Regions from separate parts of the Pantoea sp. X-Soil-ISGK-355 genome, predicted to be linked through region 2. Evidence: predicted binding sites of a transcription regulator. Region 2 holds the regulator's gene; each other region holds the start of a gene.
The links. Region 2 encodes LexA, which represses DNA repair genes until DNA is damaged. Its sites were predicted from a motif close to TNCTGTATGTACATACAGNA; they were not measured.
Positions count from the first base shown of each region.

Region 1: the regulator LexA is predicted to act here: its motif matches at 2,698-2,717, upstream of mutH (DNA mismatch repair endonuclease MutH).
Region 3: the regulator LexA is predicted to act here: its motif matches at 2,556-2,575, upstream of AC6I8J_RS11150 (DinI-like family protein).

Region 1 covers NZ_AP035971.1:3,283,517-3,287,716, reverse strand. Annotated here, with positions in the region: gene AC6I8J_RS15045 (NADP(H)-dependent aldo-keto reductase) at 1-501, opposite strand, end outside; gene AC6I8J_RS15040 (YgdI/YgdR family lipoprotein) at 641-859, opposite strand; gene AC6I8J_RS15035 (TerC family protein) at 978-1,688, opposite strand; gene mutH (DNA mismatch repair endonuclease MutH) at 1,789-2,466, opposite strand; gene rppH (RNA pyrophosphohydrolase) at 3,151-3,678, shown strand; gene ptsP (phosphoenolpyruvate--protein phosphotransferase) at 3,691-4,200, shown strand, end outside.
Region 2 covers NZ_AP035971.1:320,450-324,649, forward strand. Annotated here, with positions in the region: gene plsB (glycerol-3-phosphate 1-O-acyltransferase PlsB) at 1-811, opposite strand, end outside; gene AC6I8J_RS01370 (diacylglycerol kinase) at 940-1,308, shown strand; gene lexA (transcriptional repressor LexA) at 1,414-2,028, shown strand; gene dinF (MATE family efflux transporter DinF) at 2,129-3,451, shown strand; gene AC6I8J_RS01385 (CsbD family protein) at 3,619-3,831, shown strand; gene zur (zinc uptake transcriptional repressor Zur) at 3,921-4,200, opposite strand, start outside.
Region 3 covers NZ_AP035971.1:2,405,116-2,409,315, forward strand. Annotated here, with positions in the region: gene amyA (alpha-amylase) at 1-832, shown strand, start outside; gene yedD (lipoprotein YedD) at 908-1,381, opposite strand; gene AC6I8J_RS11140 (DUF6388 family protein) at 1,623-1,946, shown strand; gene iraP (anti-adapter protein IraP) at 2,139-2,438, opposite strand; gene AC6I8J_RS11150 (DinI-like family protein) at 2,614-2,853, shown strand; gene AC6I8J_RS11155 (hypothetical protein) at 2,892-3,158, opposite strand; gene AC6I8J_RS11160 (hypothetical protein) at 3,310-3,555, opposite strand; gene AC6I8J_RS11165 (hypothetical protein) at 3,638-4,021, opposite strand; gene AC6I8J_RS11170 (helix-turn-helix domain-containing protein) at 4,158-4,200, shown strand, end outside.

The sequences.
Region 1 (4,200 bases), 3.0 Mb from region 2:
CTGCTCGGTCAGCGCTTCCAGCGTCTCCAGCAGCGTCACCTGCGCCGTGGTCTCGCTGTACTGATAGCCCAGCTTGCCAAAATAGTTGGTCTGGCGCTGTGGCCAGTGCAACTGGTAGAGATCAAGGTAGTCGGTGTTCAGGCGTTTCAGGCTGGCATCGAGTGCGGCGCGGATGTTTTTACGGTCAAGTGCCATATCCGGGCGAATCGAAGCATCATTGCCGCGTGACGGACCCGCCACTTTACTGGCCAGGATGATTTTGTCGCGGCTGCCGCGCTGTTTAAGCCAGCTGCCAATGTATTGTTCGGTCAGACCCTGAGTTTCCGGGCGCGGTGGCACCGGATACATCTCGGCAGTATCAATAAAGTTGATGCCGGAACGGATAGCCAAATCCAGTTGAGCATGGGCGTCGGCTTCACTGTTCTGTTCGCCAAACGTCATAGTGCCCAACCCCAGCTGACTCACTTCCAGCGTGCTGTGGGGAATACGATGATAGTGCATTGCCAGCTTCCTTTTTTTATGGAATGGAATGTTGTGTCCTCAGGGACTATAGCGCGAGCAACGGCGGGGAAGGAAGGGGGAAAAGTCGGGGAAATCGCCTGCCAGCGTGGAATCGATGGCAGGTGATTAAATCGGGCACTTAACGTTCAATGATCGTTGAGACCTCGTCGCTGTTAATCTGCACCTCGTGACCCGTCTGGTCGGTGTACTGCACCAGGCCGGTCTCTTTATCAATGCTCGGCTTGCCTTCGGTCATGATCATCCGGCCATCTTTGGTCGCCATGACATAATCAGAGCTGCATCCACTCAGGAACGCTGCGGTTACCATCACCATTGCTACGCCTGCCCACCCTTTCATCTCGCCTCTTCCTCACAAATCGTTAAGTGCAAAAAGTGTAGTAATAAATGGTTTTGCCGGCAGGGTTAATCGTAGGATTCTGAAAATAATCGGGCGAGCAGGCTCGCCCTTGACTTTATCAGGCGTGCTTTTTCTTGCTGCGCATCAGGTTAAGGCACTCAACCGCCATGGAGAAGAACATAGCAAAATAAATGTAACCTTTTGGTACGTGAACCGCGAAACTCTCCAGAATCAGGGTAAAACCGACCAGAATCAGGAAGGAGAGGGCCAGCATTTTGACTGACGGATGGCGTTCAACAAACTCACCAATGGCGCGTGCGGCAAACATCATCATCAGCACTGCAATGACCACTGCCGCCATCATAATAAACAGATGATCAGAGAGGCCGATGGCGGTAATCACGGAGTCGAGGCTGAAAATAATGTCGAGCATCATGATCTGCACTATGGCACCAAGGAACGAATGAACGCGGGTGTTGTGCTCGCCTTCACTGCCTTCAATCGTTTCATGGATCTCCATGCTCGATTTCCACAACAGGAACAGACCGCCAAACAGCAGAATCAGATCGCGCGCCGAGAATGCATGATCCATCAGCGTAAACAGCGGATTAGTCAGACGGGCGACCCACGCGATGGAAGCCAGCAGGCCAAGACGCATCAGCATCGCGCCCATCAGACCAATACGGCGTGCACTGGCTTGCTGGTGTTTTGGCAGCTTAGCGACCACCAGCGACAGGAAAATGATGTTATCAATACCCAGCACCACCTCAAGGATGGTCAGGGTGCCCAGCGCCAGCCAGGCGTTGGGATCGGAAATCCACTCAAACATACCGGCATTCAATCCTAAACGAAAAGTAAACGGCGATTATACGCATTGAATTCGCCAATCTCCCACAAAATTGCGACATTGGTCGCGCAGGAGACGCGATTTACAGGAGAAAATGGCGCGCCAGCAGGGGACCGGTGAAGCTCTTCTTCAGGTAGAAGCCGCGCGGCAGAGTCATAATGGGCTGGCCCTGATCGCCGATTCCCTCGGTCAGTGCCTTGCTATTGGCGGCTTTGGGCCGGATTTGCAGCCAGGCACCATGCCGTGCGGTAATCTGCTCAACGCGCCCCAGCACGATCATATCCATCAGTTCCTCCCAGTCCTGTCGCAACATCTCATCTTCTTCCGCATTCGGGCTCCACAACAGTGGCGCGCCGACACGGCGTTCCCGCAGCGGAATCTCACGCCCACCTTCAACCGGGATCCACAACACCCGCGCCAGCTTGTGACGCACATGGCTGGTAAGCCAGGTTACGCCGCTGTTACCGGTCAGCGGTGCGACACAGACAAAGGTGGTTTCCAGCGGTTTACCCTGTGCATCAATCGGGATGGTTTTCAGTTCGATACCCAGATGGGCAAAGTCCTGTTCCGCTTTGCTGCCCGCGCTCGCCCCAAGGTGCCACTCCAGCAGCATGCCGACCCAGCCTTTATCGCGTTTAAGATCCGCAGGCATGGGCAGGCCGGCACGTGCAGCCAGCGTTTCCATAGGTAATCCGGCTAAATCCTGCGCGCGTGCCAGCAGGCTGGCTTCATCTTCGGGTGGTCCTGGTGGATAACGCATGTTGATAACTCATAATGATTAAAATGTGTACAGGTACGGATAAGTAAGTTGTCCCGCTAAAATAAATCGTGTCCGGGCTCGATAATAACATGATAGATCATGCTTTTTTGAGTGGATTGCCCTCGTGCTATCTGCAGTGGGTCAGGGTTATCCCAGCTTACCCGCAATAATGAACAGGATCTCCAGTCCGGTTATCCACAGAAAAGTGGGATAACCCCCTTATCTTTGCGGTACTGGTTCCATTTACAGCCTTGACTTTTCGCCATTTGAACAGAATTTCACCGGCCTGACCTAACCCTGAGCGATTATCTGTGGATAAAAAGCACTGTGATTATAATTTAACCAATTGTCAGTGGGCGTAAAAATATTCGCTGTTTATAAAAAGCCAGTGAAGCGTGATTCTGCATTAATTTCATTTTTAATCAGTCAGATAAGGAATTAACTCTTTTCGGTATTCCCAGGTGTGATAGCAGGGTTATTCAGTTAACTCCCGCGTTCTGCACAAAGCTATCCACAGAAAAGGTGAATAAGATCGAGCTTTTTTGCAGTCTTTGTTTATAACTATGCCCTTTTCTGTGAGTTATCCCGCTATTGATGCCTCAACCCCCCATGAATCCAGTGGTTTACCGCCTGTAAGGAGTGTGAAACAATCAGGCCATTCAAATTTTGCTTTGAGGTAGTCCGGTGATCGATGATGATGGCTACCGCCCGAATGTTGGTATCGTAATCTGTAACCGGCAGGGACAAGTATTATGGGCCAGGCGCTTTGGACAGCACTCCTGGCAATTTCCTCAGGGAGGCATCAATCCCGGTGAAACCGCAGAACAGGCGATGTATCGCGAACTGTTCGAAGAGGTCGGATTACACCGGAAAGATGTTCGAATACTTGCCTCTACCCGTAACTGGTTACGTTACAAGTTGCCAAAACGTTTGGTGCGTTGGGACACAAAGCCGGTATGTATCGGCCAGAAACAAAAGTGGTTTCTTCTGCAGTTAATGTGTAATGACGCGGATATCAATGTGCAGCACAGCAGCACGCCGGAATTTGACGGCTGGCGCTGGGTCAGTTTCTGGTATCCGGTGCGTCAGGTTGTCTCCTTTAAGCGCGACGTCTATCGTCGGGTAATGAAGGAATTCGCTGGCGTGGTGATGTCTATGCAGGAGAGTGCGGGGCAGCGAAATAATCCTGCCCATCGACGTAAGAGAGGTTAGGCCACGCCCTTTATGCTCACTCAGTTGCGCGAAATTGTAGAAAAAGTGGCGAGTGCGCCGCGTCTCAATGAAGCACTCGACATCCTGGTCAATGAGATCTGTCTGGCGATGGATACGGAAGTCTGTTCCGTTTACCTCGCCGACCACGATCGTCGCTGCTATTACCTGATGGCGACGCGCGGCCTCAAAAAACCGCGTGGCCGCACCGTGACGCTGGCGTTTGACGAAGGTATCGTCGGTTTAGTGGGCCGTCTGGCCGAACCGATTAACCTTGCTGACGCCCAGAGTCACCCCAGCTTTAAATATATCCCCGCAGTCAAAGAGGAGCGCTATCGCTCCTTCCTCGGCGTGCCCATTATCAGCCGTCGTCAACTTCTTGGCGTGCTGGTGGTGCAGCAGCGCGAACATCGTCAGTTTGATGAAAGCGAAGAGTCATTCCTGGTTACGCTCGCCACTCAGATGGCGGCGCTGCTGTCGCAGTCTCAGATGGGGCAGCTATTTGGTCAGTTCCGGCAGACACGG
Region 2 (4,200 bases):
CGCGGTCGGTGACGCGAATCGCTTCATAAGAGAAGTTGGCGGCAATTTCTTCCATCATCTCAACGGCATTCTGCTGCGCTTTCTCATGGGAGATTTTTTTGCTGCGTGCTTCATCTTCGACGGCTTTTTCAATCGCTTTGGATTGCAGCAGACGGTTGAACAGATCCTGACGCGCCGGTAAACGCGGGCCAATCGCCGCCAGCCGCTGACGGGCAAAATGGATGCGCGCCACGCGAGCCAGCTTCTGGGCGATCGACTTATCCGTACCGTGCTCCGTGGCCATACGGCGCAGTGAGACGGTCGGCGAGAAGCGAACAAAGCTGTCGCGTCCGTGCCAGATCACCGCAAAGAACTTCTGTACACCGTTCAGCACACGCAGGTGTGGCGTGGCTTCGCCCTGGACTTCACGTCCTGGTGCGCGGCCAAACATTACCGTGACCGGCAGCATCTGGATATCGAGCTTAGGATTATTGCGATGCAGATCGAGGTAATCGTGAAAGATTTTCACCGATTCGACGCTGGGCACAAAGTAGGGGAATACGCGCGGGCCATCGTGGATAAATACGTGGCGCGGCAGCAGTGAACCATCAATCTCCAGCGGAGAGAGCGGATCAGGCAGATGATGCCGCAGACACTGCGCGCGTAAAGTCAGTAAGTCGGCCTTCGAATCGTAAGGCAAAACATACATAATAGGTCGGGTCGGATCCAGACCATGTTCAGACACGGGATCGGCCGGAATGGCCTTACTTTTTACCAAAAACGACAGTGGTAAATTAAGCAATTTGTAATAGAGTTTACGCCAACCTGACATAGACAACATGAAGCCTCTTGTTAGCAAAGCGCCGCAAGCATACCAGAAAGTGCAGCGAAGATCTGTGGTGGTGCCAATTGCACGCAGCCCAGACATTGACGTCAATCCGATAAAAGGGTTCCCACATCATGGCAAATAATGCCACCGGACTTATCAGAATAATTAAAGCCGCAGGTTACTCCTGGCAGGGACTGCGTGCCGCCTGGCAACATGAAGCGGCGTTTCGTCAGGAAGCCCTGGCTGCGCTGGTCGCCATTATTATCGCCTGCTGGCTGGATGTCGATGTGGTCTCACGCATCCTGATGATTGGGTCGGTGGTGCTGGTGGTCATTGTCGAAATCCTTAATAGCGCCATTGAATCCGTGGTCGACCGCATCGGTCAGGAGCATCATCCGCTGGCGGGCCGGGCCAAAGATATGGGATCTGCGGCAGTACTGATCAGCATCTTACTGGCACTCTTTGTCTGGATCGCGCTGCTCTGGACACATTTGCGATAAGCGTTCCATATCGCGCCGGAAGCCGCGTTTTGCCTGACAATCGGTTTCCATTTCGCCAATACCTGTATATACTCACAGCGACTGTATAAACAACCAGGGGGCGGGATGAAAGCATTAACCAGCAGGCAGCAGCAGGTCTATGACCTGATTCGCGACCATATTTCTTCAACAGGCATGCCGCCTACGCGCGCAGAGATTGCTGCACAACTGGGCTTCCGCTCACCGAATGCGGCAGAAGAGCACCTGAAAGCGCTGGCGCGTAAAGGCGTCATTGAGATCGTTTCCGGTGCATCGCGCGGCATTCGCCTGCTAATGGAAGAAGAAGCCTCAGAAGGCATACCGTTGATTGGCCGGGTTGCTGCCGGTGAGCCAATCATGGCGCAGGAACATATCGAAACCCACTATAAAGTGGATCCGGGCCTGTTTAAGCCCTCTGCCGACTTCCTGCTGCGCGTCAGCGGAATGTCGATGAAAGATATCGGGATTATGGATGGCGACCTGCTCGCGGTACATAAAACCCAGGATGTGCGCAATGGCCAGGTTGTCGTTGCCCGCATTGATGATGAAGTCACCGTTAAGCGCTGGAAAAAGCAGGGTGCTATCGTGCATCTGCTGCCTGAAAACAGCGATTTCGACCCGATTGTTGTCGATACCCGTGCACAGTCCCTGACCATTGAAGGTCTGGCGGTTGGCGTGGTGCGTAACGGCGAGTGGCTCTGATTCTGAGGGCTGCGTGCATTCGCTTTCTCTGATGCTATTCTGTCTGCCCTAATTTTGTCGCTGCCTGTTTTGCGCAGCGACACTGAGCACGGAACGGCGAATGCGCTTTCTCACGGCAACGGATAAAAATCTCTGGCGGCTTGCGCTGCCGATGATCCTTTCAAATATCACCGTTCCCTTACTGGGCGTGGTCGATACTGCAGTTATTGGTCATCTCGACAGCCCTGTCTATCTTGGCGGGGTTGCGGTCGGGACCACTGTGACCAGTTTCCTCTTTATGCTGCTGCTTTTTCTTCGAATGAGTACGACTGGCCTGACGGCGCAGGCGTTTGGTGCCGGTGATAAAATGGCGCTGGCACGTGCGCTGACCCAGCCGCTGATGATTGCGCTGCTGGCAGGTGTACTGTTCATCGCTTTACGTTATCCGATTATTCAGCTGGCGACCCATCTGGTTGGCGGTAATCCCGCGGTACTGGAACAGGCGGCGCTGTTTATTCAGATTCGCTGGCTCAGTGCACCCGCCACGCTGGCAAACCTGGTCATTCTGGGCTGGCTGCTGGGCGTGCAGTATGCGCGCGCGCCAGTGATCCTGCTGGTGGTAGGCAATCTGGTTAACATCGGGCTCGATCTCTGGCTGGTGATGGGACTGCACTGGGGTGTCGCGGGGGCGGCAACCGCCACGGCGCTGGCGGAGTACATCACGCTGGGTGTCGGCGGTATCATGGTCTGGCGAGTCCTGAAGCTGCGCGGTATTACGTTAAGCCTGCTGAAGCAGAGCTGGCGCGGTGACAGCGGCCGGCTGCTGCGGCTGAACCGGGACATCATGCTGCGCTCATTGATGCTGCAACTCTGTTTCGCCTCGCTGACCGTGCTGGGCGCGCGGCTGGGCCCGGATGTGGTGGCGGTTAACGCGGTATTGCTGATGTTCATTACGTTCACGGCCTATGCGCTGGATGGCTTTGCCTACGCAGTTGAAGCTTTTGCCGGCGAGGCCCATGGTGCAAAAGATGGCGGCAAACTGCTGCGTGTCTGGCACTCTGCCTGTCGGCAGGCGGTGGTGGTAGCGCTGTTCTTTTCCCTGACCTATGCCATTGCTGGCCCGCAGATTGTTACCCTGTTGACCTCTCTTCCTTCGCTGCAACAAAGTGCTGACCGCTATCTGGTCTGGCAGATCGTTATGCCGCTGATCGGCGTCTGGTGTTATCTGCTGGATGGGATGTTCATCGGCGCAACACGCGGACGTGAGATGCGTAACAGCATGGTGGTGGCAGCAGCAGGCTACTTTCTGATGCTGCTCAGCGTACCGGCGCTGGGTAATCACGGACTGTGGCTGGCGGTAACGGTTTTCCTGGCGCTGCGCGGCCTGTCGCTGTGGCTCATCTGGCGTAAGCACTGGCGTCAGAACAGCTGGTTTGATGCCTGAGTCAGTCGTGGCTGCACGCAAGCCGATACAGATTATTCTGTATTATTCCACGGTTAATAAATTGGCTACTATAATTAACTCTATGCAGCGCAGTTAACCAGCGCTTTATATCGTTATTTTGTTAAGTAACAAGATAATCATTAAACCCCGAGGATTGGAGGTCTGCCATGAATAAAGATGAAGCCAGCGGCAACTGGAAGCAGTTCAAAGGCAAAATGAAAGAGAAATGGGGCAAGCTGACCGATGACGACATGCAGGTTATCGAAGGTAAACGCGATCAGCTGGTCGGCAAAATCCAGGAACGTTATGGCTATGCGAAAGATGAAGCAGAGCGTGAAGTAACCGACTGGGAAGGTCAGAACAAAGATCACCGCTGGTAATCTGATACCAGGCTGATAATCAGCTAAAAGCTTTCCGGCGCGCCCGCCCCGGAACGGCACAGGGACGGAACAGCACAAGGATGTGCAGATTACCCGCGTTTGCCCCGCTTTTTACCCTCATCCTGATGGTCATGCTCGCAGCTTTCATGGTGCGTACAGGCTTCGACCGCAGCACAATTTTCACATAAACCATGCGCTTCAATCACGCTATGACGTAAAGCGAACTGTGCTTCACCCGCCAGCGTTGCGATAATCTTCTCCACGCCCTGCGCCTGTTTCTCCGTTACCGCAGCACAGCGGTCACAGACCAGCATCACCGATGTATGTGCCGGTGCCTCAAAATGGTGGCACATGACGTAGCTGTTGTTG
Region 3 (4,200 bases), 2.1 Mb from region 2:
ATACTGGGCGCGCTGGGTGATGGAACAGGTGCCCTGCACCGGCTTCCGTCTGGATGCGGTAAAACATATCCCGGCCTGGTTCTATAAAGAGTGGATCGATCATATTCAGGACGTCGCTGAAGAACCGATGTTTATCGTCGCGGAATACTGGTCGTTTGAAACCGAGAAGCTGCAGGAGTACGTGCATCAGGTGGAAGGCAAAACCATGCTGTTTGATGCGCCACTGCACATGAACTTCCATCAGGCCTCTACCGCAGGCAGCGCCTACGATATGAGCCAGATTTTTGCTAACTCGCTGGTGGTGGCGGATCCGTGGCATGCCGTGACCATCGTGGCTAACCATGACACCCAGCCGCTGCAGTCGCTCGAAGCGCCGGTTGAGGCCTGGTTCAAACCGCTGGCCTATGCGCTGATCCTGCTGCGTGAGCAGGGCGTGCCAACCATTTTCTATCCTGACCTTTTCGGGGCGACTTATGAAGATGAGGGCGGCGACGGCGAGACGCACAAAATTGAGATGCCGGTCATTCCTGAACTGGAAGGATTAATCCGGGCACGTCAGCAGTATGGCTGGGGCGTGCAGACCGACTATTTTGATCATCCTAACTGCGTGGCGTTCAGCCGCAGCGGCACCGAAACGCAGCCAGGCTGTGTGGTGATCATGTCGAACGGCGATGCGGGCGAGAAAAGTGTGCCGATGGGCGAAGGCTTTGCCGGTAAGGTCTGGCGCGATCATCTGGGGAACCGTGAAGAGACCATTACGGCTGACGAGCACGGTACAGCCGTCTTTGCCTGTAACGGTGGCAGCGTCAGCGTCTGGGTAGTAGCAGAATAAGTGACTGAATAAGCGTAAAACCGCCCTGCCGGACGCTTTCGCGTGCTGCCGGGGCGGTTTTTTTATGGGCTGCGGTTAGGACTGCGCGTTATGCTCAGTAATCGGCGTGCGCAGCAGCTGCGGTTCAATATTCTGAATGACAGCAGCTTTCGGCTGTTTTGCCACTTCTTCCAGTGCCTGCTGACACTCTAGTGTCGGACGCGCCACTTTGCGCAGGGTCAGCCCGTCATACTTAAGTTCACTGTTATCGACGACCAGCGGCATCACCCGAATCTTTCGCGTGACGTTGACATAGTCACCGTTCAGACGGGTCAGCTTGCCTGGCTTCGCAATCACACGCATCCACTGGCGGCAATCCAGCGTGCTGCCATCCGCATTGATAATCAGACTGGCTATTGCCTGTTCGCTGATCAGGCTGCTTTGTGGGCCGACAGTTTGCCAGTTCCCCTGCAGATCAGCCGGTGCCGGCGCCTGTACCGCATTTTCATAATCGTTGATTTGCGCACAGCCACTCAGTGCCAGCGCGGCAATCAGCATCCACTTTTTCATGTTTAATCCCTAAGATCGCGTCAATGGCGGCTACGTTATAATTTTTTCACCGCGCAGCGCAAGGAATCTGGCTGTTCAGACACCCGCAAGCGGCCGATTGCAGCAGAATTTACTCATGAGCCAGGACATCGGTCAGCGTTTTAATCGGCTACTGGCAGTCTGAATGGGCTCTGGCACGCCTGACAAGCGGAAGACAACCCGATACACTGACGCGCTGCATCAGCCTTTCAGGAATATAAATATGAAAACGCCAGAAGCCTATTATGCCCAGGCACGTGAAATGTTTTTTACCGCGCATCCCGACTTTCAGTCAGCACTGGATGAGTTAACGGAGAGCGATGCCCGTGCCGCTAATCTGTCGCTGCGACAGCTGCGTGAATGGCACGCCGAACGCATCTATGCGGCCTTTTTACGGCAGAAGAATCTGGATGGGATGATTTTTTCTATTCAGCTCGCTGAGCCCGATAAAGCGGTAGCGGCTGAGGCTATCGAGACCTATCTCAAATCTCATGCTGAGTCGCTGGGAATGAGCTGGGAAGAGTTCTGCATCAAAAACGAGCTGTAACGTTCCCTGCACTGAAGAGGTATAAGTGACACCTCTCAGACTGTCGCACAGCATCGGATAGAGCAGTAAAGCAAAAACGCGATACCTTCACGTTAAGCCGCAGGTGATGATTGCACTTTTGGGCAAAGCAACTGCACTGCCTCCGGAGAGATTGCCGGGCTTTCCTCTCCGGAGGTGTATTGAAAAATGGCCCTACTCTCGCTCTTCCGTGGCTTTGCCTTTCACTTCTACATAGCTTGCAACCGCCAGCAGACGATTGATATGCGTCAGCAGCAGATCAACATCCGACTGCAGAAACTCAGTCGACGATTGCGAAGCGGTAATGATGGCATCCTGCACCGTTTCTGTAATGGTCAGCGAGTTGTCCTGTTTCGCCTGCACCAGCAGCGCTGCAACCAGCAGGGACTGCGCTTCAAGCTGCGCCGTCAGCTCTTTTGCATCGACGTCCATCTTTGCCAGCTTTAGCAGAATATCAATGACCAGTTGTCGCATCGCGGACCTCCTGAAAAGTAAGCCAGCATTATGTCGCGATGCGTGCGCATTTTGCTAGTCGAAGATGGAGGTTTTCGCGAGATAAAAATTTACGCGAAATCAGGCGCACTGCCTTGCTACTGTTTTTATTTACAGTATTATATATCAGCGATTTTGCCCTGAATGGATTGCCATCATGTTTGTTGAGTTGATTTATGACAAGCGCAACGTTGCCGGTTTACCGGGTGCTCGCGAGATGATTCGTGAGGAGCTGGAAAAGCGGGTACATCGGGTGTTTCCTGACATCGAAGTTAAGGTCAAGCCGATGGAACGTAACGCGATTGATACTGATTTGAGTAAGAACGATAAGGCGACAGTTGCGCGTATTGTTGAAGAGATGTTCGACGAAGCGGAAATGTGGCTGGTGGCCGACTAATCTCTTAGCGGCCACCGTATCAGTCAGCGGGAGATGAATCAGCTCTCCTGCTCACTGTGATTAATTTCAATCTCGATGTCCTGAATGGCGGCATCCAGATCTTCCAGCAGTTTCCCCTGCTTATTCAGCAACGCATCGATACGGTCGGCATTCGTCTTATCTTTATACTCACCAGCATCAAACGCTAACCAATGGCTGGACAGGGTTTCGGTGTTGGTCTGCGCGTAGTGGCGCATCTCTTTAAGCTGCGAAGTCACATCGCGCAGATAGTCATTTTTGGTTTTGGTTTCTGTTGAATCGCTCATGCTAAATTTCCTTCTGGTCAGTTATCAAAAGTGTTTAGGCTTAGCGGTTCATCAACCGGCCAATCAGCGGACGTCAGTTCAGGTACAAAATGTCGTCCGGAGATTTAAAACTAGTCGATCATAGCGAATCCGCACTAAGAATAATCGGAAGTTACGGTTTCCCGGTGGGTTTCGCGGATGGCACCTCATTCTCAATCACGACTTCTTTTACTTTTGTGATCGTTTTGTCGGCGACGCGATCAGGTATCACATCAAGCTTATGCTGTAATGCTGCAACCTGACTGGTCAGCAAATCCACCCGCTCATCACGCCGCGCTGCAATGACCCGATAATCTGCCCGGATCTCCTCAACCCGCTTATTTGCCGTGTTACTGACGTAGAGAAAAATAATTGTCATCAGAATGCAAATCATCGAACAGCTCAGCAGAATGCAGCCGAGGATAACTTTGCGCCGTTGTAACATAGGAGCCTTAAGGCTGTTAATTGTTGTCATCGCTGCGATCCTCCAGAGTTGAGATCAGCCGATTAATCTCATTACGAAATTTATCGTTCTGATCGGTTTCGGTCATCGCCAGTAAAATACCTACGGCATTCTTGATTAACCGTAGATCCGTTTCGAGTGTCGCAATACGTCGCAAATTTCTGTCATGACGTTCACGTAACTCATCGTTCTCCTCCCGTATCATCAGGTTGCTCTCTTTCAGCAACACCACCTGCTCTTTGTAGCTGGTAATAATTTCGCCGCCGGCTCGATTACTGGTTACGATTGACGCAATACCCGCCAATAACGGTTTCCAGAACAGTGCTGCTGCCCCCCCACCCAGAACCAACGCACCCATACTGGTAATCAGACTACTTTCCATGCCACACCCCTTTGTCCGGTAAGGTCTCTGGAACACACTGCGTGCAGAACAGCCACGTCCTTAACCCTGAATTTAAGATTGCTTAAATACCAGGGTTAAGTATACTTAAGTCACTCTCAATCAAAAAGTCAAGCTGATGAAAAATGAAACGCTGGGTGACCGCATCCGACTCCGACGTA